Regions from separate parts of the Streptomyces sp. NPDC030814 genome, predicted to be linked through region 2. Evidence: predicted binding sites of a transcription regulator. Region 2 holds the regulator's gene; the other holds the start of a gene.
What was found. Region 2 encodes HspR, which represses chaperone genes until heat shock. Its sites were predicted from a motif close to TTGAGNNNNNNNNNCTCAA; they were not measured.

Region 1 (14,754 bases), on a different contig from region 2:
GCACCTGGCGGACGTCGGTGACGGCGTGGACCTCCAGCTTGTCGAGGACCTCGGCGGGGACGTCGTCCAGGTCGGGCTCGTTGCGCTTGGGGATGATCACCGTGGTGACCCCGGCCCGGTGCGCGGCGAGCAGCTTCTGCTTGACGCCGCCGATGGGCAGGACCCGACCGGTGAGCGAGACCTCACCGGTCATCGCCACATCCGTGCGGACCAGCCGGCCGGACAGCAGCGAGGCCAGAGCCGTCGTCATGGTGACACCGGCGCTCGGTCCGTCCTTGGGCACCGCACCCGCCGGGAAGTGGATGTGCACGCCCCGGTCCTTCAGATCGGCGACGGGCAGCTCCAGTTCGGCGCCGTGCGAGCGCAGGAAGGAGAGCGCGATCTGCGCGGACTCCTTCATCACGTCACCCAGCTGCCCGGTGAGCGTCAGCCCCGCCGCTCCCGTCTCCGGGTCGGCCAGCGACGCCTCGACGTAGAGGACGTCGCCGCCCGCGCCGGTGACCGCGAGCCCAGTGGCCACACCGGGGACGGCCGTACGCCGCTCCGCCGGGTCCTGGGCCGACTCGGGCACGTGGTGCGGGCGCCCGATCAGTCCGCGCAGGTCGGCGTCGGTGACGGTGAAGGGCAGCTCTCGCTCGCCCAGTTCGTGCTGGGCGGCCACCTTGCGCAGCAGCCGGGCGACCGACCGCTCCAGGTTCCGCACGCCCGCCTCGCGGGTGTACTCGCCGGCGAGCTTGCGCAGCGCGCTCTCGTCGAGGGTCACCTCGTCGGTGTCGAGCCCGGCCCGCTCCAGCTGCCGCGGCACCAGGTGGTCACGGGCGATGACGACCTTCTCGTCCTCCGTGTAGCCGTCCAGCCGGACGAGCTCCATACGGTCCAGCAGCGCCTCGGGGATCGCCTCCAGGACGTTCGCCGTGGCGAGGAAGACGACGTCGCTCAGGTCCAGCTCCACCTCAAGGTAGTGGTCCCGGAAGGTGTGGTTCTGCGCGGGGTCGAGGACTTCGAGCAGCGCGGCGGCCGGGTCGCCCCGGAAGTCGGAGCCGACCTTGTCGATCTCGTCGAGCAGGACGACGGGGTTCATCGAGCCCGCCTCCTTGATGGCGCGGACGATACGGCCGGGCAGCGCGCCCACGTAGGTACGCCGGTGGCCGCGGATCTCCGCCTCGTCCCGTACGCCGCCGAGGGCGACCCGGACGAACTTGCGCCCCATGGCGTGGGCCACGGACTCGCCGAGGCTGGTCTTGCCGACGCCAGGCGGCCCGACGAGGGCGAGCACGGCACCGCCGCGCCGTCCGCCGACGACGCCGAGCCCGCGGTCGGACCGCCGCTTGCGCACGGCGAGGTACTCGGTGATGCGTTCCTTCACGTCCTCCAGACCGGCGTGCTCGGCGTCCAGGACGCCCTTCGCGCCCTGGATGTCGTACGCGTCCTCGGTCCGCTCGTTCCAGGGCAGTTCGAGCACGGTGTCGAGCCAGGTGCGGATCCAGCCGCCCTCGGGCGACTGGTCGCTGGACCGCTCCAGCTTGTCGACCTCCTTGAGCGCGGCCTCCCGGACCTTCTCGGGCAGGTCGGCGGCCTCCACACGGGCGCGGTAGTCGTCGGACTCCTCGCCCTCCTTCTCACCGTTCAGCTCGCGCAGTTCCTTGCGGACGGCTTCGAGCTGACGGCGCAGCAGGAACTCCCGCTGCTGCTTGTCGACGCCCTCCTGGACGTCCTTGGCGATGGTCTCGGCGACATCCTGCTCGGCGAGGTGGTCGCGGAGCTGCTGGGTGGCGAGCTTCAGCCGGGCGACCGGGTCGGCCGTCTCCAGCAGCTGCACCTTCTGCTCGGTCGTCAGGAACGGCGAGTATCCGGAGTTGTCGGCGAGCGCGGAGACGTCGTCGATCGCCTGCACCCGGTCCACGACCTGCCAGGCGCCGCGCTTGCGCAGCCAGCTGGTGGCGAGTGCCTTGTACTCCTTGACCAGTTCGGCGACATGGCCGGGCAGCGGCTCCGGCACGCTCTCCTCGACCCTGGTCCCCTCGACCCACAGCGCGGCCCCGGGCCCGGTGGTCCCGGCCCCGATCCTCACCCGGCCGCGCCCCCGGATCAGCGCCCCCGGATCGCCGTCGGCGAGCCGCCCCACCTGCTCGACGGTACCGAGCACACCCGTGACCGCGTACGCGCCGTCGATCCGCGGCACCAACAGCACCCTCGGCTTGCCCCGTTCCGCCCGCGCCGCCGCCTGCGCGGCTTCCACCGCGGCCCGTACATCCGTGTCATTGAGGTCCAGCGGCACCACCATGCCGGGCAGCACGACCTCGTCGTCGAGCGGCAGTACGGGCAGGGTGAGCGGTGCGGACATCGAAGCCATGATCTCTCCCTCGGCATTCAAGTTGAGCTATGCCGACTCAATGCACATGAGCCCCGGGATGTTCCCCGAGGGCCGAGGTGTTCGCTGTGGGCGATCAAAGAGGGGCGTCGCCCCGAAGCCGAAACCCGCTGGCCCTTCACGGCTGCGCGTAATAGTCTGAATGCGAGTTCACCCATTACCATCACGCGCAGACAGGGGCGACAGTGGACGGAATCGTGCGGGCCTGGGTCGACGGCTGGGTCGTCTCGCGCGGGGCGGCGCCCCCGGTGGTGGAGCCCTGGGGCTACACCATCGACAACGGAACGGCCGCTCACGTCACCCGCCATGTCCTCGCGGCGACGCACGACGACGTCGAGGAGGAGACGGTCCGGAAGGTGGCCGACGCCGTGACCGGGTCCGGGGTGTGGCTCAAGGTCTTCGCCGAGGCGACGCGAGTCGGCCCCTGGCTGGGTGAGGGCTGGTGGGTCGACCCGGAGCCGGGCTGGCTGATGGCCGTACCCCTACGGGCGCACGCAGCACCGGCCGCCACCGCCCCCGGGGGATACCGCCTGCGGACCTGGTCCCGAGGCGGCGTGATCCGCGCGATGATCGCCGCACCGGACGGCTCCTGGGCGGCACGCGGGCAGATCGCCCCGACTGGACGGACCGCGGTCGTGGACCAGATGGAGACCTCCCCGTCCCACCGCCGCCGAGGCCTCGGCACGCTCGTCATGCGCACCCTGACCCGGTCCGCGCTCGAACAGGGCGCGGAGGTCGGAGTACTGGGCGGAACACCGGAGGGCCGGGCCCTGTACGAGTCCCTGGGCTGGACCACGGTCGCGCCGCTGACGACCGCGAGATTCGACGGCCGGCAGTAGGGATGTCGATCCTCCGCCCTGCGCCAGGCGCCGCCCGGCGGACGGCCCTGGGGACACGGCCTGGGTGACGGCCTTCACCGAGGCACCGGCCCCGGCCCCGGCGCGTCACGGGCCAACGTGTCACGGGCCACCGCCGCCGCCCGCCAGCGCCGTACCACCGGCCACGCGGCGATCCCGATGCCGAGGGCGATCAGATGCCCCCAGTTGGTCATCGGGTCCGCGAACACGAGCAGGTCGTCCACGAGCATCCCGCCGAAGGCGAGCAGCAGAGGCCAGCGCGACCACCACGGCAGCAGGGCGGCCAACGCGCCCACGCTCGCCGCCACCCCGAAGCTGATCCCGTAGTCGAGGCGGTGCAGTGAGCTGCCCGGCAGCCCGCCGGTCAGGACGGACAGTGCCACCGGGACCTCGGTGGCGAGGGTGGCGAGGACATGGCCCAGCAGGAAGACCGCGGCCGTCCGCCGGCCGCCGATCCGGCGTTCCAGCGCGGTCAGCACCAGTACGAAGGCCGGTGTGTAGGGCGATGCCACCCCGCCCGCGATCCACAGCGCGCTCGCGACCAGCACCGGCACCGGGGCGCCCAGGAGATGTGCCACGTCCGTGCTGAAGCCCTGGTGCAGAGCGTGGACGAGGGCCGGGTCCGCGTACTCGGTGATGACCGAGGTGGCGGCGAGGACGGCCAGGTACCAGAAGGTGAAGGGCGTGTCGGTGGGGATGGGCAGCAGCCGCCAAGGGCGTGGGAGGGAGGCGCGGGTGGGACATGCGCGACGGCCGGGCGCGGCCCGGACCTTCCGGCCGCCGAACTCCGAAGCCTCGGCCCGCTCGTGTCCGCCCACCGAGGGCCCGGGCTTCGCCCCGCCCCCTACCGATGTCGCCGTACCCGGCTGTCGTGGGATTCCGTCCAGGAGCGGCCCGGCCGCCGACGGTGGCGTCACGTCGGTCCGGTTCAGCCCTTCCCCGGTCTCCACACGGTCCAAGGCGAGGCGCTCCTTCCGTTTCGCCTCCACCTTCGGTACGCCGCCACACCGCTGTCTGTGACCTGTGCCACCTTCACCGTGATTCACAGCAATCCGACAGCCTCACCCCACCGCCGGCTTGGCGTTTCACCGGGGCCGACCGCGTGAGGGGCCACCGCGTCCACTTCCTGATGGCCCGCATCCGCGGGGCTTGCCGAGAAACGCGTCGACAACCCCGTACGCCCGTCGCCGCGCGAGGAGTTCGGGCTCGGGCTCTTCGCGTGACGGTGCGTCGGCGCGCCCCGGAGATCCGAACGCACCCCGACGCCACGGGCCGGCGCTCCGCACCCGCCGACCCCCGGCGCAGCGGTCGTAATTCAGCCGCCGTCAGGCGAGGGAGCGTGAAAATGGAGGGATGACCACCATCGACGTACCCGAAGTCATCGACCGGCGCGAGGGCCCCTACGGCGAGGTCGTCCTGCGGCGGCACGGGGAGCTGTTGCAGATCATCGCCAACGGGTGCTTTCTGATGGACACCTCCGACGGGCGCTCGGAACGTCTGCTGGTCGACACGGCCCTCGACGCCCTGACCGGACGTTTTCAGCCGAGTGTGCTGATCGGGGGTCTGGGCGTCGGCTTCTCGCTCGCACACGCCGCCGCGAACCCGAGTTGGGGCGCGATCACCGTTGTCGAACGCGAACCGGCCGTCATCGACTGGCACCGCACGGGACCCCTCGCCGAACTGTCCGCAGCGGCCCTCGCGGACTCGCGCACGGAGATCGTGGAAGCCGATCTCGTCCAGTACGTCAATGAGACTTGCGCCACGTTCGACGCGCTCTGCCTGGACATCGACAACGGGCCCGACTGGACCGTCTCCGAGAGCAACGAAAACCTGTACTCACCGGCCGGATTGGCAAGCTGCGCAAGGGTGTTGAACCCCGGCGGCGTACTGGCCGTGTGGTCGGCACAGCCTTCCCCGGAATTCGAGGAAACCTTGGGGAATGCCGGGTTCCAACAGGTGCGTACCGAAGAGATCCCCGTTGCCCGAGGAGTTCCGGACGTGGTGCACCTCGCGGTCCGACCTGGATAGCCCTGGCGTGGTGACTGCCCGTACCCTGCTTGCCTGGCGCCGATCATTCAAGCGTCAATCGCAGTCATGCGCAGCCATGCGTAGTCAAGGGATCACCCCACGGATTCCGGAAAGCAACTCAGGGGCGGGCGATGGAGCAGACACACACCTCCCACAGCGGCACGACGGCGACCCCGGGCGCACAGCGCCGGGTGCTCGTGGTCGAGGACGACCCGACGATCGTCGACGCCATTGCGGCCCGCCTGCGCGCCGAGGGTTTCGTCGTACAGACCGCGTCCGACGGCCCGGCGGCCGTGGACACGGCGGAGGCATGGCAGCCCGACCTGTTGATCCTCGACATCATGCTGCCCGGCTTCGACGGCCTGGAGGTGTGCCGGCGCGTCCAGGCCCAGCGGCCCGTCCCCGTGCTGATGCTCACCGCGCGGGACGACGAGACGGACATGCTGGTCGGGCTCGGCGTCGGCGCCGACGACTACATGACCAAGCCGTTCTCCATGCGTGAACTGGCCGCGCGCGTCCATGTGCTGCTGCGCCGAGTGGAGCGGGCCGCGCTGGCCGCCACCACCCCGCGCTCGGGCATCCTGCGCCTCGGTGAGCTGGAGATCGACCACGCGCAGCGCCGCGTCCGGGTGCGCAGCGAGGACGTCCACCTCACCCCCACCGAGTTCGACCTGCTCGTATGTCTCGCGAACACGCCGCGTGCCGTACTCTCGCGCGAGCAGCTGCTCGCCGAGGTCTGGGACTGGGCGGACGCGTCCGGGACGCGGACCGTGGACAGCCACATCAAGGCGCTGCGGCGGAAGATCGGCGCGGAGCGGATCCGCACGGTGCACGGTGTCGGGTACGCCCTGGAGACCCCGACTCCCTGAGCCACGCCCGCACCGCGCGCGTCGGACTTGCGTAGGCACAGGGGGCTGGTGGCGATATGAGCGGAGTCGGTGACCCGCGGTCGGGGAACCTCGGTGACGCGCAGTCACGGAAGGTCGCCGGGCCGCTGGGCGGTCTGCGTCCCTTCTCGATCAAGACGAAACTGGGCACGCTCGTCGTCGTCTCCGTTCTGATCACCACGGGTCTGTCGATGATCGCGGTGCACACCAAGACGGAGCTGCGCTTCATCACGGTGTTCTCGATGATCGCCACACTGTTGATCACGCAGTTCGTGGCGCATTCGCTCACCGCTCCGCTGGACGAGATGAACGCGGTCGCCCGGTCCATCTCGCGCGGCGACTACACCCGCCGGGTCAGTGAGAACCGCCGGGACGAGCTGGGCGACCTGGCGCACACGATCAACCTGATGGCCGACGAACTGGAGGCCCAGGACCGGCAGCGCAAGGAGCTCGTGGCGAACGTCTCCCACGAGCTCCGCACCCCCATCGCGGGCCTCAGGGCTGTGCTGGAGAACATCGTGGACGGCATCGCGACCGCCGACCCCGAGACGATGCGTACGGCGCTGAAGCAGACGGAACGCCTGGGCCGGCTGGTCGAGACACTGCTGGACCTCTCCCGCCTCGACCACGGCGTGGTCCCGCTCCGCAAACGCCGTTTCGAGGTGTGGCCGTACCTCTCCGGGGTCCTCAAGGAGACCCAGATGGTCGCCGCCGCGCGCGGGGGCATGGCCTCCGGTTCCGGCGCCCACACCCGCAAGGACGTCCACCTCCACCTCGACGTCCACCCCCCGGAGCTGACCGCGCACGCCGACCCCGAACGCATCCACCAGGTGGTCGCCAACCTCATCGACAACGCGGTCAAGCACAGCCCTCCGCACGGCCGTGTCACCGTCAAGGCCCGCCGCGGGTCCACGCCGGAATCCCTGACCCTCGAGGTGCTGGACGAGGGCCCCGGCATCCCGGAGTCCGAGTGGCACCGTGTCTTCGAGCGCTTCAACCGCGGTGCCGTGAGCCGTCCGCACGGCCCTGGCAGCGACGGCGGCACCGGCCTCGGCCTCGCCATCGCCCGCTGGGCCGTCGACCTCCACGGCGGCCGCATCGGGGTCGCCGAGTCCCCCAAGGGCTGCCGCATCCAGGTGGCCCTGCCCGGCGTACCGCCCCAGCGCTCGCCCCAGTCGTAGGGTCGCGCCGCGGAGGAGTCGAGAGCCGGGGTGGTCCGGTGAGCGCGGCACCGTCGTGGCCGCTCGCGCGGTTCCCTGCGGCCCCTGTCGACATGGGGGCGCGCCCTGCGCCTTTCAGAGGGCGCGGCGAACCGCGCGACGAGGCACGGCGCGGCCTCGGACGCACACGGGCACTGTCTCCCCCGGGGATCGCGGGGCCGGGGCGACGGCGACCCCGGCGCAGGTACCCACGAACCGGTGGCTGAATCCCCTCACCCTTGCCAGATTTCGCTCATCCTGTCAGGGCTTACATCTCTGCCAAGTTGACGTAAAGTTCGAACCGGAGCCACAAGATCCACGTTCGATCCGCATCGACGGACACGTGTGATCAGGTGCGTTCAGGCAGCGGGCCGCGTGTTCATCGCCGCAGGCCCCGCCCGACGCATGCCCCATCTGTGCTCACGACACCCATTCCGGACCGGAACCCCGCTTGTTTCCCGCCATTTCCAGCGCCGAAACACGCATTCCGATGTGACTTACGCGACGATGAAGGGGCTCGACCTGACCTTCCCGGCCACGGAGGCGTAGCCTTTATTCCCGCTGTCCATCACCTTGTGAAGCGGAAGAGGGCGGTTGCCGCCGTGTCGCCACAGTCCCCCAGTAACTCGAGCATCTCGACCGACGCAGACCAAGCGGGTAAGAACCCCGCCGCGGCCTTCGGTCCGAACGAGTGGCTCGTCGACGAGATCTATCAGCAGTACCTCCAGGACCCGAATTCGGTAGACCGAGCCTGGTGGGACTTCTTCGCCGACTACAAGCCGGGGGCGGCTGCCGCCTCGGCTCCGGCGGGTACTGCGGCGAAGGGGGCCGCAGCGACCACCACGCCCGCGGCACCCGCCGCCCCGGCCCAGGCCGCTCCCGCGGCTCCGGCCGCGCCCGCTCCGGCCGCCGCGAAGCCCGCCGCCGCTGCCCCGGCCCCGGCCGCCGCGAAGCCCGCGGCCGCCGCGCCCGCCAAGCCGGCCGCCGCTCCCGCGAAGCAGCCCTCGCCGGCCGCGCCCGCCGAGGGCCCGGAGCTGATCACGCTGCGCGGCCCCGCCGCCGCCGTCGCGAAGAACATGAACGCGTCGCTGGAGCTGCCCACGGCCACGTCCGTGCGCGCCGTCCCGGTGAAGCTGCTCTTCGACAACCGCATCGTCATCAACAACCACCTGAAGCGCGCCCGGGGCGGGAAGATCTCCTTCACGCACCTGATCGGCTACGCGATGGTGCAGGCCATCAAGGCGATGCCGTCGATGAACTGGTCCTTCGGCGAGAAGGACGGCAAGCCGACCCTCATCAAGCCGCCGCACGTCAACCTCGGCCTCGCCATCGACCTGGTCAAGCCCAACGGCGACCGCCAGCTGGTCGTCGCGGCGATCAAGAAGGCCGAGACGCTGAACTTCTTCGAGTTCTGGCAGGCCTACGAGGACATCGTCCGCCGCGCCCGCGACGGCAAGCTGACGATGGACGACTTCACCGGCGTCACGGTCTCCCTGACCAACCCCGGCGGCCTCGGCACCGTCCACTCCGTGCCCCGTCTGATGCCCGGCCAGTCCGTGATCATGGGCGTCGGCTCCATGGACTACCCGGCCGAGTTCCAGGGCACGAGCCAGGACACCCTGAACAAGCTCGGCATCTCGAAGGTCATGACGCTCACGTCGACCTACGACCACCGGGTGATCCAGGGCGCCGCCTCCGGCGAGTTCCTCCGCCAGGTCGCGAACCTGCTGCTCGGCGAGAACGGCTTCTACGACGACATCTTCGAGGCCCTGCGCATCCCCTACGAGCCGGTCCGCTGGCTCAAGGACATCGACGCCAGCCACGACGACGACGTCACCAAGGCCGCCCGCGTCTTCGAGCTGATCCACTCCTACCGGGTCCGCGGCCACGTCATGGCCGACACCGACCCGCTGGAGTACCGCCAGCGCAAGCACCCCGACCTCGACATCACCGAGCACGGGCTCACCCTGTGGGACCTGGAGCGCGAGTTCGCGGTCGGCGGCTTCGCCGGCAAGTCCCTGATGAAGCTCCGCGACATCCTCGGCGTCCTGCGTGACTCGTACTGCCGTACGACCGGCATCGAGTTCATGCACATCCAGGACCCGAAGCAGCGCAAGTGGATCCAGGACCGCATCGAGCGCCCGCACACCAAGCCGGAGCGCGAGGAGCAGCTGCGCATCCTGCGCCGCCTGAACGCGGCGGAGGCCTTCGAGACCTTCCTGCAGACGAAGTACGTCGGCCAGAAGCGCTTCTCCCTGGAGGGCGGCGAGTCCGTCATCCCGCTGCTCGACGCGGTCATCGACAGCGCCGCCGAGTCGCGCCTGGACGAGGTCGTCATCGGCATGGCCCACCGCGGCCGTCTGAACGTCCTCGCGAACATCGTCGGCAAGTCGTACGCGCAGATCTTCCGCGAGTTCGAGGGCAACCTCGACCCGAAGTCGATGCACGGCTCCGGCGACGTGAAGTACCACCTGGGCGCCGAGGGCACCTTCACCGGCCTCGACGGCGAGCAGATCAAGGTCTCCCTGGTCGCGAACCCCTCGCACCTGGAGGCGGTGGACCCGGTCCTGGAGGGCGTCGCCCGCGCCAAGCAGGACATCATCAACAAGGGCGGCACGGACTTCACCGTCCTGCCGGTGGCCCTCCACGGCGACGCGGCCTTCGCGGGCCAGGGCGTGGTGGCCGAGACCCTGAACATGTCGCAGCTGCGCGGCTACCGCACCGGCGGCACGGTCCACATCGTCATCAACAACCAGGTCGGCTTCACCGCGGCCCCCGAGTCCTCCCGCTCGTCGATGTACGCGACGGACGTGGCGAGGATGATCGAGGCCCCGATCTTCCACGTGAACGGCGACGACCCGGAGGCCGTGGTCCGCGTCGCGCGGCTCGCCTTCGAGTTCCGCCAGGCGTTCAACAAGGACGTGGTGATCGACCTCATCTGCTACCGCCGCCGCGGTCACAACGAGTCGGACAACCCGGCCTTCACCCAGCCGCTGATGTACGACCTGATCGACAAGAAGCGCTCGGTGCGCAAGCTCTACACCGAGTCCCTCATCGGTCGCGGCGACATCACCCTGGAAGAGGCCGAGCAGGCGCTCCAGGACTACCAGGGCCAGCTGGAGAAGGTCTTCACCGAGGTTCGCGAGGCCACGTCGCAGCCGGCGTCCGCGCCGTCCCACGACCCGCAGGACGGCTTCCCCGTCGCGGTGAACACCGCGGTCACGGCCGAGGTCGTCAAGCGCATCGCCGAGTCCCAGGTCAACGTCCCGGACCACATCACCGCCCACCCGCGTCTGCTGCCGCAGCTCCAGCGCCGGGCGTCGATGGTCGAGGACGGCACGATCGACTGGGGCATGGGCGAGACCCTCGCCATCGGCTCCCTGCTGCTGGAGGGCACCCCGGTCCGCCTCGCCGGCCAGGACTCGCAGCGCGGCACCTTCGGCCAGCGTCACGCGGTGATCATCGACCGTGAGACGGGCGAGGAGTTCACGCCGCTGATGTACCTCTCCGAGGACCAGGCGCGGCTGAACGTCTACAACTCGCTCCTGTCCGAGTACGCGGCGATGGGCTTCGAGTACGGCTACTCGCTGGCCCGCCCCGACGCGCTCGTGATGTGGGAGGCCCAGTTCGGCGACTTCGTCAACGGCGCCCAGACGGTCGTGGACGAGTTCATCTCCTCCGCCGAGCAGAAGTGGGCGCAGACCTCCGGTGTCGTCCTGCTCCTCCCGCACGGCTACGAGGGCCAGGGCCCGGACCACTCCTCGGCCCGCCCCGAGCGGTTCCTCCAGCTCTGCGCGCAGAACAACATGACGGTCGCCATGCCGACCCTGCCGTCGAACTACTTCCACCTCCTGCGGTGGCAGGTGCACAACCCGCACCACAAGCCGCTGGTGGTCTTCACCCCGAAGTCGATGCTGCGCCTGAAGGCCGCCGCGTCGAAGGCGGAGGAGTTCACGACGGGCGGGTTCCGCCCGGTCATCGGCGACGACTCGGTCGACCCGGCCGCCGTCAAGAAGGTCGTGTTCTGCGCCGGCAAGGTCTACTACGACCTGGAGGCCGAGCGGCAGAAGCGCGGCGCCACGGACCCCGCGGCCGCCGAGACGGCGATCATCCGCCTCGAGCGTCTCTACCCGCTGCCGGGTGCCGAGGTCCAGGCGGAGATCAAGAAGTACCCGAACGCCGAGAAGTACCTGTGGGCCCAGGAGGAGCCGGCGAACCAGGGCGCGTGGCCCTTCATCGCCCTCAACCTGATCGACCACCTGGACCTGGCGGTCGGCGCCGACGTCCCGCACGGCGAGCGTCTGCGCCGCATCTCCCGCCCGCACAGCTCGTCCCCCGCCGTGGGTTCGGCCAAGCGGCACCAGGCGGAGCAGGAGCAGCTGGTGCGTGAGGTGTTCGAGGCGTAAGCACCCTCGACGGCATCCGTACGCGGCCGGGCCGCACCCCTTCCGAGGGGTGCGGCCCGGCCGTTTTCCCGCACTTATCCTTGACCCATGTACTTCACGGACCGTGGCATCGAGGAACTGGAGAAGCGGCGCGGCGAGGAGGAGGTCACCTTCGAGTGGCTCGCCGAGCAGCTGCGGACCTTCGTCGACCTGAACCCGGACTTCGAGGTGCCGGTCGAGCGGCTGGCGACCTGGCTGGCACGGCTCGACGACGAGGACGACGAGTAGGTCCCGGAAGTGATGCCCCGGTCCACGAGGCCCCCGACTTCTCAGCTCCGGGGGCGCGGCCGGGGTCAGTCGTGAGGGCGGCAGAGCTCGTACATCAGGCCGAGGGCGCCGTGGGCGACCAGGAGGGCACCCGCGACGGCCCAGCCACCGCTGCGGCGACGCAGGCCCCAGGCCGTGAGCGGCAGGCCCGCGAGAAGCTGTGTGGCGGCGAGGGCGCGGGCCCGTGACGTGCCCGCCCAGGGCAGCCAGGGGCCGAGACGGCCGCGTTCGAGCGCGTCGAGTTCCATGCGCACGGCTCCGCGCCAGCCGGTCCATTCGATGCGCTGGACGTCGGACTGGACGCGGGCGACCTCGCGGAGACGGTCGGCGGGTTCGCCCGGTGTGAGGCCGGCCGGGAGGACCACACCGGCGCGGGCCAGGACGGCGAGGAGGCCCAGCATGCGGGTGCGGGCGTCCGCCGACGGGTCCGGTTCGGTGAGGTCGTGGAGCGGCTGGGCGTCGAGGACCGGGTCCAGGCCGAGCCGCGCGGCGAACGTGCGCATCGCCTCGTCCTCGCCGACGGGGGTGCCGTTCCTGAGCCATACGTAGCCGACGGTGCGGCGAAAGCCGGCCGCCAGGGTGTAGCCGCTGCGGTCCGCGTCCCACCAGAGGGCCAGCACGGGCCAGGGAGCGCCGACGGCGAGCGCGGTGGCCCAACCGGTCAGGACACGGTCGACGGGCTCCCCTCCGTGCATCCACGGCTTTCCCTCGGGTACGAGCGCGCTCCACTCGGGGCCGGCCGACGTGAGCAGCATCCGCTCCCGGAGGAGCTGGGCGACGGGGGCGACCGCGTCGCGGTCCGCGCGGCAGAGCAGCAGGGCGCCCGGGGACGGCGCGGATCGGGGGCGCGGGGATCCCGGAGTGCTTTCCGTCGACATGCATCCACGCTAGGGCGATTTGTTCGCATTCATCCTGCGGGGTCACCAGAACGGGTGTCTTGACTTCCGACGCGCGCGATATATCGTGAATTACATGAGACGCGATATGGCGCGTTGCGCAGTCCTGTTCGGTCAGTTGTAGGGGCCGGCCTGCTGCCGGGCCGGCCCGGCATGGGGCCGGTCTGCCATCGGGCCGGCTTGTCCTAGGGGGTCAGCACATGTCCGAGTGGTCGGTAGCCGAGCCACGGAAGCTCACGTTCGACGAGCCGGTGACGGCGCTCCAGGTGCGCGTCGTCAACGGAACGGTGAACGTCGTGGGCACTGACGAGAGTTCCGCCCGTCTGGAGGTGTCGGAGCTGGAGGGGCCGCCCCTGACGGTGACGCAGAAGGACGGCACCCTGACCGTCGCGTACGACGATCTGCCGTGGAAGGGCTTCCTGAAGTGGCTCGACCGCAAAGGCCGGCGTCGCAGCGCCCTGGTCTCCCTCGCCGTCCCGGCGGGCACGCGCGTCGAGGTGGGCGCGGTCGGCGCGAGCGCCGTCATCTCGGGGGTGGAGGGGCGTACGGAGGTGAAGGGCGTCTCGGGCGACACCACCCTGGTCGGCCTGTCGGGACCGGTCCGGGCGACGACGGTCTCCGGGAACGTGGAGGCGCAGGCCCTCGCCGGAGACGTCCGGCTGAGTTCCCTCTCCGGTGACCTGACCGTCATCGAAGGGTCCTGCCCGACCCTCAAGGCGGACTCGGTGAGCGGCTCGATCATCCTGGACCTCGACCCCGTCGGTGGCCCGAGCCAGGTCGGTCTCACCAGCGTCTCCGGTGAGATCGCCATCCGCCTCCCCCACCCCGCCGACGCCGAGATCGAGGCCAACACCGCCAGTGGCACCATCTCCAACGCCTTCGAGGACCTCCGCGTCAGCGGCCCCTGGGGCGCCCACAAGGTCACCGGCCGGCTCGGCACGGGCAACGGCCGGCTGAAGGCCACGACCATCTCGGGTTCCATAGCGCTTCTGCGCAGGCCTCCGGCGGAGGACGAGCCCTGGGACGAGGGCGAGGGCGGCGGCCCATCCGGGACCGTCCACGCCGGTGAGGGCGTACCGGCGGGCGGCGGCGCGACCGGCCGCGAGGCCGCGCGGGACATCCCACCGGCCGAGCCGTCCGACGCCGTGACCGACAATGCGTCTGCCGGTGCCGCCGAGCCGTCCGACGGCCAGGCCGACGGCACGAGCCCCAGCACGACCGACAAGAAGGTGCTCTGACATGCCTCCCGTCTTCGCCCACGGACGCCTGCGGTTGTATCTGCTGAAGCTGCTGGACGAGGCGCCGCGCCACGGCTACGAGGTGATCCGACTGCTGGAGGAACGCTTCCAGGGCCTGTACGCGCCCTCCGCCGGCACCGTCTACCCCCGCCTCGCCAAGCTGGAGGCGGAGGGCCTGGTCACCCACACCACCGAGGGCGGCCGGAAGGTGTACGCGATCACGGACGCCGGCCGCGCCGAACTGGCCGACCGCAGCGGGGAACTGGCCGATCTGGAGCTGGAGATCCGGGAGTCGGTGGCGGAGCTGGCCGCCGAGATCCGGGCCGATGTACGGGGGGCGGCGGGCGACCTGCGCCGCGAGATGCGTGCGGCGGCCTCCGCGGCACGCAAGGGCCCCGGAGCCGGCGCCGGGGAGCACGAACCGCTCGGGGAGTTCGGGGAGCAGGCCGACAAGGAGGCATGGCGCGCGGCGAAGGAGGAGATGCGCCGCGTCAAGCAGGAGTGGAAGGAGCAGGCCCGGCGCGCCAAGGACGAGAGCCGTCGCGCCCGCGAGGAGGCCCAGCGGG
Region 2 (14,754 bases):
CGATGCCCAGACGGCGGGCGAGCCAGCGGTTCTGCTCGCCCGTCGCGAGCAGCAGCAGGACCTCCCGTTCGCGGTCGGTCAGCGCGGAGAAGTCGAGCGCGTCCTCCTGTACGACAACAGCCATGTGTGTCCCCCTGGTTGTGTTCGGTCGTGTCGGCTTCCCTCGGCTCGTGGCCGGGGAATCCGTGCGCATCCATCGGTTCGTGTCCGACGTGCATCGGTTCCTGTCCGACGGGTTCCAGCCTGCCAAGCGCTTTCGGCCAGATCCCGTGCCGCGGGGCGCAGCTTGCTGCACCGGCGCGGCACCATGCTGCGAGCGAAACTTTCGGCCAACGCCGTTCGTTCGTGTCCTGGCCCGGGCTCGTCCGTCACACGTTCGCCACACCTTCCACGGTGTGCCGCCGTGACCGGGCGAAGCCTTGACCAACGCATTACTCTGAGTCCCGATCATTTCGGTGGATTCCGTATCGCCGTGGCCCCGACCAGCCACACCCGCGCGATACCGGCCACCGGCCCGGGCCGTACGGGAAGAACACGGGGGGAAGGATGAACAATGCGGGCAGCATGGGCCTGCTGGGGCTCACCGCGATGGAGGAGCGCGTCTACCGGCACTTCCTGAGGAACCCGGGGACCACGACGGAGGACATCCACCTCCTGCTCCACGCGTCGCAGGGCGACGTCGAGGCGGTGCTGCGGCGGCTGACGGAACTGGGCCTGCTCCGCCGCACGGAAGGGGCGGCTCAGGACCCGGCCGCCGCCGAGAGCGGGACCGCAGGCACCCTGACCGCGGCGGACCCCGAGGTGGCCGTCGGTCTGCTCACCGACCGACGGCTGAGCGAGCTGCACCACGAGTTGCAGCAGGTGACCCGGCCTCGTCACCTCGTCGCCGAACTCCGCGCCGAGCAGGGCGCCCACACCCAGGCCGGCGGCGGCGTGGAGCGGATGACGAACCTCGCGCAGATCCGCGACCGGATCGACGACCTGGCGTTCTTCGCCCGCAAGGAGATCCTCTCCGTCGAGCCCTACCGGGCGCTCACCCGGGAGAACATCGCCCACGCGCGGCCGCTGGACAGCCGCTGTCTGCGCCGGGGGGTCCACATCCGCAGCGTGGTCCTCAAGGACGCCCTGGCGGATCCGGCGACCGCCGCCTATCTGCGCGAACTGAACGCGCAGGGCGCGCGGATCAGGGTCGCCGCCGACATCGCCGAGCGGGTCCTCGTCTACGACCGGCACACCGCGCTGGTCCCGGCGGACCCCTCGGACACCTCGCGGGGCGCGCTGGTCGCACAGGAACCAGGTCTGGTGGCCAGCATCCTGGCCCTCTTCGAGAAGATCTGGGACCAGGCCACGGACCTCACCGATCTGCTCGGCGCCCCGGAACCCGACACCGAGACCCTGAGCCCGATGGAGCTGGAGGTCCTGAAGTCGATGTGCCGGGTCACCAAGGACGAGATCGGAGCCCGCGAACTCGGTGTCTCCCTGCGCACCTACCGCCGGCACGTCGCCGACGTCCTGCGCACCCTGAACGCCAGCAACCGTCCGCACGCGGCCCTGCTGGCCAGGGAGCGGGGCTGGATCTGACCCCGCCGGTCAGGGCGCCCCGGCGGCCCGCCAGCTGTGCAGGGCCGGGTCGTCGAGGGCCTCGGTCAGCCAGTCCCGTACGGCGTGGGCCGGCGAACCGGACGGGGGCCGGATCCGAAGGTGGATCCGGCCCCCGTCCTCGTCGAGTCGCCAGGCGTGTTCCCAGCCCCCGGGCAGTTTGCCGAGGACCCTGATCACGGCCGTCGCCGCCGGTGCGTCACCGGGCGCCCTGCGGACCAGCACCAGTTCCCGGAACTCCCCGTCCCGGAACGTCCCGTCCTGGAACTCCACGGTCGTCATCCCGTCCGTTCGTCCCGCCGGCTCACTGCCAGCCGTTGACGGACAGCGCGACCGACGGCCCCGACTTGGCGGCCACCGTCACTCCCAGCGGCAGCGCCATGACGAGCGCGAGCGCCGACAGTGTCCTGATGATGCGTGTGTTCCCCGTGTTCCCCGTGTTCTTCATGACCACGACTCTGCCAGCGGGCACACCCCGTCTGAAGGCTCCGCGATGTCAGGATGCTGCACCGGGCAGGACACTTGCTGCCAGGCACTTTGCTGCCAGGTCCCGGCTCACGGACGGCTTCTCAGTCCGAGGTCTGCTGCCGCTTGGGCCGCCACACCACCAGCGCGCTCGTCCGCTGCGCCTCCTGGTAGGGCACCAGGTCACGCCGGTACGAGGCGTGCACCGCGGCCTCGCGCTGCTGCATCGCCGCGGCGGCACCGTCGAGCGCGGTCTCCAGCTCGACGACCCTCGCCTGGAGGGCCGCGACCTGGTTCTCCAGCTCGATGATGCGCTTGATGCCGGCCAGGTTGATGCCCTCGTCCTGTGACAACTGCTGGACCGTACGCAGCAGTTCGATGTCGCGGGCCGAGTAGCGCCGACCGCGCCCGGCGGTGCGGTCGGGCGAGACCAGGCCGAGGCGGTCGTACTGGCGCAGGGTCTGCGGGTGCAGACCGGATAGCTGGGCGGCCACCGAGATGACGTACACCGGTGTCTCTTCCGTCAGCTCATAGGGGTTTCGACGGCGGCCGGATGTGTCCATGGTGTGGTCATGCTCCCTTCGCGGCCTGGAACAGCTCCGCCCGCGGGTCCTCGCCCGCGGTCGCCTCGCGATACGCCTCCAGGGCGTCACGAGCCTTCCCCGAAAGGTCCTTCGGGACACTCACCTCGACCGTGATCAGCAGGTCCCCGCGGGTGCCGTCCTTACGGACCGCTCCCTTGCCACGGGCCCGCATCGTACGGCCGTTGGGGGTGCCCGGGGGCAGTTTCAGGGTGACCGGCGGTCCGCCCAGGGTCGGAACCCTGACCTCCCCGCCGAGCGCCGCCTCCGGGTAGGTCACCGGCACGGTCACCGTGAGGTTGTCGTCCTTGCGCCCGAACACCGGGTGCGCGTCGACGTGCACGACCACGTACAGGTCGCCCGCCGGACCGCCCCGCTCGCCGGGCGCGCCCTTGCCGCGCAGCCGGATCCGCTGCCCGTCGGCGACCCCTGCCGGGATGCGGACCTGCATGGTGCGGGACGACTTGGCCCGGCCGGAGCCCTTGCAGATGTCGCAGGGGTTCTCGGCGATCAGGCCCCGGCCCTTGCAGTCCGGGCAGGGGTCCGTCAGGGAGAAACCGCCGCCGGAGCCCCGCGCGACCTGGCCGGTACCGACGCACGTCGGGCACACCCGGGGGGTGCCGTCGGCGTCGCCGGTGCCCGAACACGCCTTGCACGGGGACTGCGAGGACATCCGCAGCGGCACGGTCGCGCCCTCGATGGCCTCGGTGAAGCTCAGCGTGACCTCGGACTCGATGTCCTGGCCGCGCCGGGGCTGCACCCGCGTGGTGCCGGAGCTGCCCCGGTTGAACAGGCCCCCGAAGACATCACCGAGCCCGCCGCCGAAGCCGCCCGCTCCCTGTCCGCCCTGGGCACCGCCTCCGAAGAGGTCGCCCAGGTCGAAGTTGAACGTGCCGCCGCCGGCGCCGGGGCCCGGACGGAAGCCGCCGTTGCCGAAGAGCGCGCGGGCGTCGTCGTACTCCTTGCGCTTCTTGGGGTCGCCGAGGACGTCGTTCGCCTCGGAGATCTCCTTGAACCGCTCCTCGGCCCTGGCGTTGCCCTTGTTGGCGTCCGGGTGGAACTCGCGGGCGAGCTTCCGGTACGCCTTCTTGATCTCGGCCTCGGTGGCGTCCTTGGGGACGCCGAGGACCTTGTAGTAGTCCTTCTCGATGAAGTCCTTGGTGCTCATCCCCGACGTCCCTCCTTCCCCTCGTTCTTCGCGTCGTCGCCGTCAGCCCTCGTCCGGGCCACCGCTCTCCTTGTCGTCGGCCGTCTCCGCGGACTCGGAGTCCGCCTTGACTGTCTGCGCCCCCGGCTGGGGTTCGGCCACGGCCACCCGCGCGGGGCGGATGGTCCGTTCGCCGATGCGATACCCCGGCTGGAGAATCGCCACGCACGTCGTCTCGGTGACGTCCGGCGCGTAGCTGTGCATCAGGGCCTCGTGGATCGTCGGGTCGAAGGGCTCGCCCTCCTTGCCGAACTGCTGGAGGCCCATCTTCGCCGCGACGGTCTCCAGCGACTCCGCGACGGACTTGAATCCGCCGACGAGTTCGCCGTGTTCCCGCGCGCGGCCGATGTCGTCGAGCACGGGCAGGAGCTCGGTCAGGAGGTTCGCCACGGCGATCTCCTTGACCGTGATCCGGTCCCGCTCGACCCGCCGACGGTAGTTCTGGTACTCGGCCTGGAGCCGCTGGAGGTCCGCCGTGCGCTCACCGAGCGCCGTACGCACCTGGTCCAGCTGGGCCGTCAGGCCGGCCACCTGGGCCGTCGCTGCCGTGTCCCCGGCCGGGGCCGCCCCCTCCTGGGGGGCGGCCTTCGGCTCGGCGTCCTCGGAGCCGGAGGGGACGTCGGGCTGCTGCGGCTGACCTTGCGGCTGCTGCTCGTCGAAGCCCGGGGTCTCCTCCGTCACGCGGCACCGTCCTTCCGGTCCTCGTCGACGATCTCGGCGTCGACGACGTCGTCGTCGGCCTTGGCGCCGGCGGCGGCACCCTCGGGGCCGCCCGCGGCCTGCGCGGCCTGCGCGTCGGCGTACAGGGCCTGGCCGAGCTTCTGCGAGACGGCGGCGACCTTCTCGGTGGCCGTGCGGATCTCGGCGGTGTCCTCGCCCTTGAGGGCTTCCTTCAGCTCGCCGACGGCGGCCTCGACCTCGGTCTTGATCTCGCCGGGGACCTTGTCCTCGTTGTCCTTGAGGAACTTCTCGGTCTGGTAGACGAGCTGCTCGCCCTGGTTGCGGGTCTCGGCGGCCTCGCGACGCTTCTGGTCCTCCTCCGCGTACTGCTCGGCCTCCTGGCGCATCCGGTCGACCTCGTCCTTCGGCAGCGAGGAGCCGCCGGTGACGGTCATCTTCTGCTCCTTGCCCGTGCCCAGGTCCTTGGCGGTCACGTGCATGATGCCGTTGGCGTCGATGTCGAAGGACACCTCGATCTGCGGGACACCGCGGGGCGCCGGCGGCAGACCGGTCAGCTCGAACATCCCGAGCTTCTTGTTGTACGCCGCGATCTCGCGCTCACCCTGGTAGACCTGGATCTGCACGGACGGCTGGTTGTCCTCGGCCGTGGTGAAGATCTCGGACCGCTTGGTCGGGATCGTGGTGTTGCGCTCGATGAGCTTGGTCATGATGCCGCCCTTGGTCTCGATACCGAGGGACAGCGGGGTCACGTCGAGGAGCAGGACGTCCTTGACCTCACCCTTGAGGACACCGGCCTGGAGCGAGGCACCGATGGCGACGACCTCGTCCGGGTTCACACCCTTGTTGGCCTCCTTGCCGCCGGTCAGCTCCTTGACGAGCTCGGCGACGGCGGGCATACGGGTGGAGCCACCGACGAGAACGACGTGGTCGATCTCGGAGAGGTTGATCCCGGCGTCCTTGATGACGTTGTGGAACGGCGTCTTGCAGCGCTCCAGCAGGTCCGCGGTCAGCTGCTGGAACTGGGCGCGGGTGAGCTTCTCGTCGAGGTGCAGGGGGCCCTCGGCGGAGGCGGTGATGTACGGCAGGTTGATCGAGGTCTCCGTGGAGGAGGACAGCTCGATCTTCGCCTTCTCGGCGGCCTCGCGCAGACGCTGCAGCGCCATCTTGTCCTTGGCGAGGTCCACGCCGTGGCCGGCCTTGAACTGCTGCACCAGGTAGTCGACGACGCGCTGGTCCCAGTCGTCACCACCGAGGTGGTTGTCACCGTTGGTGGCCTTCACCTCGACGACGCCGTCACCGATCTCCAGTAGCGACACGTCGAAGGTGCCGCCACCGAGGTCGAAGACGAGGATGGTCTGGTCGTCCTTGTCGAGACCGTAGGCCAGGGCGGCGGCGGTGGGCTCGTTGACGATGCGCAGGACGTTGAGACCGGCGATCTCACCGGCCTCCTTCGTCGCCTGCCGCTCGGAGTCGTTGAAGTACGCGGGAACGGTGATGACCGCGTCCGTGACCTTCTCGCCCAGGTACGCCTCGGCGTCCCGCTTCAGCTTCTGGAGGATGAACGCGGAGATCTGCTGCGGGTTGAACGGCTTGCCGTCCAGCTCGATCTTCCAGTCCGTACCCATGTGACGCTTCACGGACCTGATCGTCCGGTCCACGTTCGTGACCGCCTGGCGCTTGGCGACCTCGCCGACGAGCACCTCACCGTTCTTGGCGAAGGCGACGACGGACGGCGTGGTCCTGGCGCCCTCGGCGTTGGTGATGACGGTGGGCTCGCCGCCCTCCAGAACGCTGACGACGGAGTTAGTCGTGCCCAGGTCGATGCCGACCGCACGTGCCATGTCAATTCCTCCAGCTGACTTGAGTGGAACGGACTCAAGTGTGCACGACCCTCCCCGTCGGGTCAACAGACCTGAGTCGGGCGGGCTCAACTTTTATGTTTCACTTATCTGTAGGAGCCCTCTGAGCTGGGCGTATCCGAACCGCCCTCACCTCCAGCCCCACCTCGAAAGGCGGGTCCTCCATCGGCCGCACGACCTTGCGGACCGTTCCCGCTCCAGTGCGCGCCGGCGGCTCCGGCCGCCGGGTCGATCCGCCACAGCACCGGCCCCGACGGAGGAGGGCCCCTCCGTCCTCCGCCGGCAGACCCACCCCCTGCCCTCCGTCCGCAACAGCAGCCGGCCCCCACGACGGCGGCCGCTGCGCTTCCACCCGGAGCGAGCGCCGAGGAGGCCGTGGAAGCGGGGCGCGAGATCGGGCGGGCCAGGCGGTGCGGCTCTCGTAGGCGGCGTGCTCGGCGGCCGGTTCGGCGACACGGGGGATGCCCTCGGGGCGGGGCGGCGGTCGGTCGGGGCCGTGCCCTTCACCGCAGGTCGCCCTCCACCGTGTCGGACCGCCAGGCAGTCAGCCGGTCGGGGAGCGGGGCGGTGGAGGTCAGGACGTGGCGGGAGTAGGCGTCGCGCTCGTGGGTGAGGACGGCCGCCTCCCAGACGCAGGGGGCGAGGCCGGTACGGCCGGGCCGGAGTTCCTCCGGACGTCCGGCGGGGCCGGTGAAGATCGCCAGGTCGGACATGAAGCCCTCGGTCCAGGTGTGCACCAGGACGTAGTCGCCGTCCCCGCCCGCGTGCAGGACCAGGACGGCGAGCCCCAGGGACCCGCGCGCTCGGCCGAGCGCCAGATGCGCCTCGGCGACGCGGAGGGCGGCGGCCGTGTCCGCCTCGGTGACGGTGCGGCCCGGCGCCGTGAGTCCGTAGACCTTGACGAGGTGGCCCGAGAGCTCGCGGGCGCCCAACGGGCGTACGGGGCGCGGGTGATGCTCCTTGGCCAGCGCGAGCAGCGCGTCCGCGTCCACCGCCGCCGGGAGGTCGTGATCGTGTGCGGTCATGGAGCCATCATGTGCGGCAGCGCACGGGGCGAACCACGGGTTTCTCCCCTCATCTCCCTGCCCGCGCTCGGCGTTTGAGAGCCGCCGCACGGGGCGACCGGTCGGGCGGTCCCGGCGTCGGCCCCGTGGCGGAGACGACTTCGGGGAAGCCGCCGGCGACGGGAGGCCGGTCGTCGCCCGCCGGCGCCGGATCGGGCCGCCTGGGGCGGGACATCGCGCGCGTGCCACCGGTGGCGCCGAGCCCGTACACCCTCACCCGTGACAGCCCCGCTACGACGACGACCGCCGCGCCCACCACCCACCACGCCCCGCCCGCACTCATCCACAGCATGTGGACGGCGACCCCGACGGTGACCGCGGCCACCGCGCACACGCCCACCACGACCGTGACCCCCACCGGGGTGAGCCCGAGCCGGCGCAGGCGGTGCGGAAGGTGGTCGGGGCCGCTCCGCCAGGGTGCGCGGCCGGCCAGCCGCCGGGAGAGGAGAACGAGCACCGCGTCGGCGGTCGCCAGCGCGGTGAGCGAGAAGGGCGCACCGATCCCGACGCCGTGCACCGCGGCGTACGCGTACACCTGAACGGCGCCCCCCGCGAGCAGGAACCCGACGAACAGCGCCCCGCACTCCCCGGGCGCCACGCGGGCGGGCGGCCAGTTCCGCATCAGGAACCCGGTGAGCCCGGCGGCGAGCACGCCGCACAGTGCGGCCAGCCCGTCGAGCACCTCGGCGGCGGCGCACACGCTCAACCCGAACGCCGTGACGACCCCGACGACCCCGAGCACCCCGTCCGGACGCCCGAGCCCCTTGAACCCGTGCACGACGAACACGATCCACGCGACGGCGGCCACGCCCGGGAGGACACCGATCTCCTCGTACGGCACCACGAACGCCGCGGCGCAGGCGACGCCCACGGCCCTGGGCACCCACGGCAGACCCCGCAGGTCACCGACGAGCCCGAGCCCGCCCACCGCCGCGCCCGCCAGGAGCAGCCGCCCGGCCTCCTCCCCCAGCGGCGCGACCCCGCTCCATTCCCCCAGCCATGCCACACCGCCCACCCCGCAGACGAGCGCGACACCCCCCAGCAACGGCACCGGCCGCATGCGCCGCCGCTCCACGATCCCGAGCCGCTGCGCGGGCACGCGTACGGCCGCCGTCAACACGGCGGTGACCAGCAGGGCGGACGCGGCAGCGAGAATTCCGTATAGCACGGAACCAAATTAGGGGCAAATGAGGCGATTTCATACGAATAACACGATCGTTTCGAAACAGCACGATGACCCTGTCCGCCCATTCGGGGGACGGGAAGACGTTCCACCGATCCCCGCACCCCGGCCGCCCCGATCGCGGGCGGGATCACCCACCCCACCTGGGACCTCGCCCTCACGACCCTCCCCGGGCACCCCGCCCCCGGTCAGGCAACCCTCAGCGACGCAGATCACCGCGCCGCTGGCTACAGTGCGACAGGAGAAGTGGGTAGTCTCAGACGGACTGCATAAGTTACCGCTTAGTAATGACCCTCGCAGGCCCGAGGAGCCCCCAAATGCAACTCGCCGCGATCATCGTGTCGCTGGTACTGACCGTGGTCGGCGTCGCGCTGCTCGCACGCGCCATCGGTCAGTTCATCCGGTACTTCAAACTCGGCCAGCCGGTCCCGGCCGGCAGCCGTACGGACAATCCCTACCAGCGCAGTGTGACGCTGGTGCGGGAGTTCCTCGGGCACACCCGGATGAACCGGTGGGCCATCGTGGGCTTCGCCCACTGGTTCGTGGCGGTCGGCTTCCTGACGCTGCCGCCGACCCTCGCCCAGGCCTTCGGCCAGCTCTTCGAGGCCGACTGGGTGCTGCCGGTCATCGGCGGTTTCCTGCCGTTCGAGCTGTACATCGAGTTCATCGGCGTGATGACGGTGCTCGGCATCGCCACGCTGATCGTGATCCGGCTGCTGAGCCTGCCCTCGCGGGCCGGCCGCAAGTCCCGTTTCGCGGGCTCCAAGGCCGGTCAGGCGTACTTCGTCGAGTACGTCATCCTCACCATCGGTCTCGCCATCTACGTACTGCGCGGACTCGAGGGCGCGATCCACGACGTCGACCACTACGAGGCCGCGTACTTCGCCTCGTACCCGCTGGTCCTCGCCTTCAAGGGGCTCAGCCTCCCGGTCCTGCAGAACCTCGTGTACCTCACCGCGATGGTGAAGATCAGCACCTCGTTCATCTGGATGATCGTCGTCTCGCTGAACACCAACATGGGTGTCGCCTGGCACCGCTTCCTCGGCTTCCCGAACATCTGGTTCAAGCGCAACGCCACCGGTGAGACCGCCCTCGGCGCGCTGCAGCCGATGACCAGCGGCGGCAAGCCGATCGACTTCACCGACCCCGGTGACGACGACGTCTTCGGTGTCTCCCAGGTCGAGCAGTTCTCCTGGAAGGGCCTGCTGGACTTCTCCACCTGCACCGAGTGCGGCCGCTGCCAGTCGCAGTGCCCGGCCTGGAACACGGGCAAGCCGCTCTCCCCCAAGCTGCTGATCATGTCGCTGCGCGACCACGCGCACGCCAAGGCCCCCTATCTGCTCGCCGGTGGCGGCAAGACCATGGAGGGCGAGGAGAAGGCGTCCGAGGAGCAGCTGAAGGACGTGCCCGCCGCCGCCCTCGCGGAGGCCGAGCGGCCGCTGATCGGCACCGTCGAGGAGAACGGCGTCATCGACCCCGACGTGCTGTGGTCCTGCACCACCTGCGGTGCCTGCGTCGAGCAGTGCCCCGTCGACATCGAGCACATCGACCACATCGTCGACATGCGCCGCTACCAGGTGATGATCGAGTCCGCGTTCCCGTCCGAGGCGGGCACGATGCTGAAGAACCTGGAGAAGAAGGGCAACCCCTGGGGCCTGGCCAAGAAGCAGCGGCTGGAGTGGCTCAAGGAGGTCGACTTCGAGGTCCCGGTCGTCGGCAAGGACATCGAGGACCTCAGCGAGGTCGAGTACCTGTACTGGGTCGGCTGCGCCGGCGCCCTGGAGGACCGCGCCAAGAAGACCACCAAGGCGTTCGCCGAGCTGCTGCACATCGCGGGCGTGAAGTTCGCGATCATGGGCGGCGACGAGAAGTGCACCGGTGACTCCGCCCGCCGACTCGGCAACGAGCCCCTCTTCCAGGAGCTCGGCATGGAGAACGTCGCCGCGCTGAACCTGGCCTTCGGCGAGGAGATGGACGACGAGGGCAACATCACGCCCGAGTCGAAGAAGCCGAAGTCGGCGAAGAAGATCGTCGCGACCTGCCCGCACTGCCTCAACACCCTCGGCAACGAGTACCCGCAGCTCGGCGGCGACTACGAGGTCATCCACCACACCCAGCTGCTCCAGCACCTGGTGGACGAGGGCAAGCTGATCCCGGTCACGCCGGTCGAGGGCATCATCACCTACCACGACCCGTGCTACCTGGGCCGCCACAACAAGATCTACACCCCGCCGCGCGAGATCATCGGCAAGGTACCGGGTCTGCGCAACGAGGAGATGCACCGCCACAAGGAGCGCGGCTTCTGCTGTGGCGCCGGTGGCGCGCGGATGTGGATGGAGGAGCGGATCGGCAAGCGCATCAACAACGAGCGCGTCGACGAGGCCCTCTCCCTCAACCCGGACATCGTCTCCACCGCCTGCCCGTTCTGCCTCGTCATGCTGACCGACTCGGTCAACGGCAAGAAGGCCGCAGCCGAAAGCGGCTCCGCCGCGGGCGTCAAGCCCAAGGAGTCCATCCAGGTCGTCGACGTCGCCCAGCTGCTGCTGGACTCCGTCAAGACCCCGGTCACCGACGAGGACGAGCCCCCGGCGGGCGCGGCCGAGACGGAGAACGAGCCGGAGCCCCAGCCGGTCAAGTGACCGGGCGGCCCTCCGGCCCCGCGGCACCCCCGATGCCCCCGTGCTCCCCCCGAGCACGGGGGCATCGCCGTACCTCGCGGTACCGCGCGAACGCCTCACGGGCATCCGGCACGAACGCCGGGTCGTGCACCAGTCCGGCCAGCTCCGCCTCGCTCACCCAGTCGTACCAGGCGATCTCGGCGGGGTCCGGCCGCAGCGGGCCCGTGACCACCAGCTCGTGCAAGCCCAGCCAGTACGGGCTGATCACACCCGCGCACCGGAACCTCAGCAGGAACCGCGGGCGGCCCCGGACCCCCAGCTCCTCCTCCAACTCCCGCGCGGCGGCCTCCTCGTACGACTCGCCGACCCCGGTGGCACCGCCGAGCATCCAGTTGACCTGACCGGGAAAGCGCGACATGTCGTCGGGGCGGCGGTGGACCAGGTACCGGCCGGCGGGGTCCCGGCACACGACGGTCGCCACACGGTGCAGCCACCCCCGGCGGATCGCCTCCCCCCGCTCGACGACCCCGATCACCTCGTCGTCCTCACCGACCCGCTCCACCAGTTCGCCCATGCGCCCCACCCTCGCAGAGGGCACCGACAACCGTCCGCCGGCGGGGGCACCCGCGCCCGCTCCGCCTGGCTCCGAGGGGGTGGCGCTCACCGCTCCGCGAGGCGCTCCTCGACCTCCGGCGGCAGGTCGTCGCCCAGGCGCACCATGAAGAGCGGCCCCTCCTCCGCCGAGCGGCGGACCGCGATGGCGTCGGCGGGGTCCAGCCCCTTGACCTCGTACGCCTCGTAGACCTCCGGTTCGGGGGTCGCCTCGGCGTCACCGTGGGTGTCGTCGCAGAACGTCGTACGGACCGCCCCCACCTTCGCCCCCAGCTCGAAGTCCGCCTCGCCGCGGTCGGCGTAGCTCTCCCCGCCGTACTCCACGAGGAACACGCACTTGGCCGGACTCGCCCCGCTGCCACAGGAAACGTCGTCACCGGCACAGGCCTTGGGGGCCTCCAGCGGGGTGCCGCCGCCGTCCCCCTCCCCGGCCGTGTCACCGCTCCCGTCGCGCCCTCCGAAGACCCGCTCCGCAGCGTCCGGGACCGACTCGTCCTCCCGGGGGCCCACCATGACGGACAGCTCGCCGCCGGGGGCCTCGCGGACGGCGATCGCGTCGTCGGTGTCGACGCCCTTGATGGAGTACGCCGTGTAGACGGTCAGGTCCTCCGTCGCGGGGTCGTCGGCGTCCTCCTCGCTGCCGCCCACATCCATGCAGACCAACTGCCGTGCGGTGCCCGCCTCCGCGCCGAGTTCGTAGTCGACGCGGCCCACGCCGATGTACTCGCGGTCGCGGTAGTCCACCGCGAACGCGCAGGACCCCGAAGCCTCCCCGCCACCGCCCAGCGCGGTGCAGCCGACGGCGAGGGGGGCCAGTACGAGCGCGGCCAGGGCGGTCCGCGCAACGGGAACGAACATGGTCACGTCTCCTTCGTCCGGGGTCGTTTCGCTCCCTGGACGCACGGCTCGCCCCGAACGTTCGGTTCACTTCCCGGCCACCCGCACACAACCCTTCGTACGCCCCGGGTGTCACACCCACGAACAGCCCATCACAGCCCTCCTGGAGGTCACCCGTGATTGCAAGGAAGCTCGTCGTGGCCGCCTGTGCGGGAGCGCTCGCGGTGGCGGGGCTCGCCCTGCCGATGGCCGGGAGCGCGGTCGCCGCCTCGGCGCTGAAGGACGACTTCAACGGGGACGGCTACCGGGACCTCGTCATCGGCACGCCCAAGGCCAACGCCGTGACCGTCACGTTCGGGTCCTCCTCCGGTGTCGGCACCGGCTCCGCGAGGTCGGTGACCCTCACGCAGAACGCCCCGGGCGTGCCCGGCGCCCTCGAACCCGAGGACGAGTTCGGCGAGAACGTGACCAGCGGTGACGTGAACAACGACGGCTACGCCGACCTGATGGTCGGCGCGCCCGGCGAGAAGGTCGACGGCAAGGCGGACGGCTCCCTCACCATCCTCTGGGGCGGCGCCCGCGGCTTCCGCACCGGCGGCATGGTCCTCAACGCCCCCAGCGGCGAGGACGTCCGCTTCGGCGAGGGCGCCTCCTTCGTGGATCTCGACGGCGACGACTCCGGGAACCTGGTGGTGGTCTCCGAGAACCGCTTTTGGTGGTACGCCGACGGTGTGCCGGACGGGCCCGCGCTCGGCCCGGAGGTCGAGTTCCTGCCCGAGGGCGTCCGGCTCGACGGCGTCCTCGGCGGGCACTTCTCGGGCGGCTCGGGCAGCGACTACGTCCTCCACGGCACCGACGCCGCCGGCCACGCCTTCGCGGGCTATCTGCGCGGCGGCGCCGGCGACATCGGCTACTACTACAAGCCCCTCTTCCAGGGCGCCGGCACCGACGTCATCACCGAGCCCCGGCTCGCCGCCGGCGACCTCGACAAGAACGGGTACAGCGACCTCGTCCTCGGCGAACCGGGGGCCGGTACCGGCGGACGGATCACCGTCTGGCCCGGCAACGACCGCGGGCTGAACGCCGAGGGGTGGCCCTCGCGGTCGTACAGCCAGGCGAGCACGGGCGTCCCGGGCACCGACGAGCCGGGCGACGGCTTCGGCGGCTCGGTCGCCGCGGGCGACGTCACCGGCGACGGCTACGCGGACGTGGCCGTCGGCGCGCCCGGCGAGACCGTGGACGGGGTGAAGGGGGTCGGCAACGTCGTCCTGCTGAAGGGGTCCTCGAGCGGTCTGGGCCGGGGCACGTCATGGCAGCAGGCCACCCCCGGCGTGCCCGGCGTGGCCGAGCCCGACGACGCCTTCGGCTCCGCCGTCCGCCTCAAGGACATCAACAGGAACGGCCGAGCCGACCTGGCGATCAGCGCGACCGGCGAGGACATCGGTACGGCGCAGGACGCGGGAGCGGTCTGGGTCCTGCGCGGTACGACGTCCGGCCTCACCACGTCCTACGCCACGTCCTTCAACGCCATCGACTTCGGCATGGGCGGCAACTCGTACCCCGCCTTCGGCACGATCCTCCGCTAGCCTCCACCCACCCGAAGCCCGGACTCCCGCCACCCCCCGACAAGTTGGAGCCCCCGTGAGCCCCACCCCCAAGCGCCGCGGCCCCCGGCCGCTCGGCGGACGAAGAGCCCTTCCCACCGCCGTCCTCGTCACGGTCGCCGGGCTGGGCCTCGCGACGCTCGTCGCGCCCCCGGCGACCGCCGCCGGGTCCGTGCGCAGCGACTTCGACGGCGACGGTTACGCCGACCTCGCGGTCGGTGTCCCCGCGGGCACCGCTGGCGGGCACGCCAAGGCCGGTTTCGTGCATGTCCTGTGGGGCTCCGCGGACGGCCTCGGCGGCCGGAGCACCAGGATCGACCAGGCGAGCGGCGGCATACCCGGCACGGCGGAGGCCGGTGACCAGTTCGGATACGCCGTGCAGGCGGGGGACTTCGACGTGGACGGTTACACCGACCTCGCGGTGACCGCGCCCGGCGAGCAGGT

Region 1: lon (endopeptidase La) is a predicted target of HspR. The motif match lies at 2,376-2,394, and genes of this name have one in related genera.

What each region holds. Positions count from the first base shown of each region.
Region 1 covers NZ_JBVIDX010000022.1:91,627-106,380, forward strand. The annotation lists gene lon (endopeptidase La) at 1-2,353, opposite strand, end outside; gene ACZ43N_RS33170 (GNAT family N-acetyltransferase) at 2,557-3,210, shown strand; gene ACZ43N_RS33175 (rhomboid-like protein) at 3,285-4,187, opposite strand; gene ACZ43N_RS33180 (spermine/spermidine synthase domain-containing protein) at 4,582-5,256, shown strand; gene ACZ43N_RS33185 (response regulator transcription factor) at 5,388-6,125, shown strand; gene ACZ43N_RS33190 (HAMP domain-containing sensor histidine kinase) at 6,182-7,324, shown strand; gene ACZ43N_RS33195 (multifunctional oxoglutarate decarboxylase/oxoglutarate dehydrogenase thiamine pyrophosphate-binding subunit/dihydrolipoyllysine-residue succinyltransferase subunit) at 7,945-11,748, shown strand; gene ACZ43N_RS33200 (DUF6104 family protein) at 11,836-12,015, shown strand; gene ACZ43N_RS33205 (hypothetical protein) at 12,081-12,932, opposite strand; gene ACZ43N_RS33210 (DUF4097 family beta strand repeat-containing protein) at 13,151-14,188, shown strand; gene ACZ43N_RS33215 (PadR family transcriptional regulator) at 14,190-14,754, shown strand, end outside.
Region 2 covers NZ_JBVIDX010000006.1:398,381-413,134, forward strand. The annotation lists gene ACZ43N_RS16620 (helix-turn-helix domain-containing protein) at 1-124, opposite strand, end outside; gene ACZ43N_RS16625 (helix-turn-helix transcriptional regulator) at 547-1,581, shown strand; gene ACZ43N_RS16630 (hypothetical protein) at 1,591-1,881, opposite strand; gene ACZ43N_RS16635 (hypothetical protein) at 1,904-2,047, opposite strand; gene ACZ43N_RS16640 (heat shock protein transcriptional repressor HspR) at 2,169-2,627, opposite strand; gene dnaJ (molecular chaperone DnaJ) at 2,635-3,813, opposite strand; gene grpE (nucleotide exchange factor GrpE) at 3,856-4,533, opposite strand; gene dnaK (molecular chaperone DnaK) at 4,530-6,374, opposite strand; gene ACZ43N_RS16660 (hypothetical protein) at 6,896-7,417, opposite strand; gene ACZ43N_RS16665 (MraY family glycosyltransferase) at 7,467-8,624, opposite strand; gene ACZ43N_RS16670 ((Fe-S)-binding protein) at 8,957-11,278, shown strand; gene ACZ43N_RS16675 (NUDIX hydrolase) at 11,271-11,831, opposite strand; gene ACZ43N_RS16680 (DUF6281 family protein) at 11,918-12,727, opposite strand; gene ACZ43N_RS16685 (FG-GAP-like repeat-containing protein) at 12,883-14,292, shown strand; gene ACZ43N_RS16690 (FG-GAP-like repeat-containing protein) at 14,348-14,754, shown strand, end outside.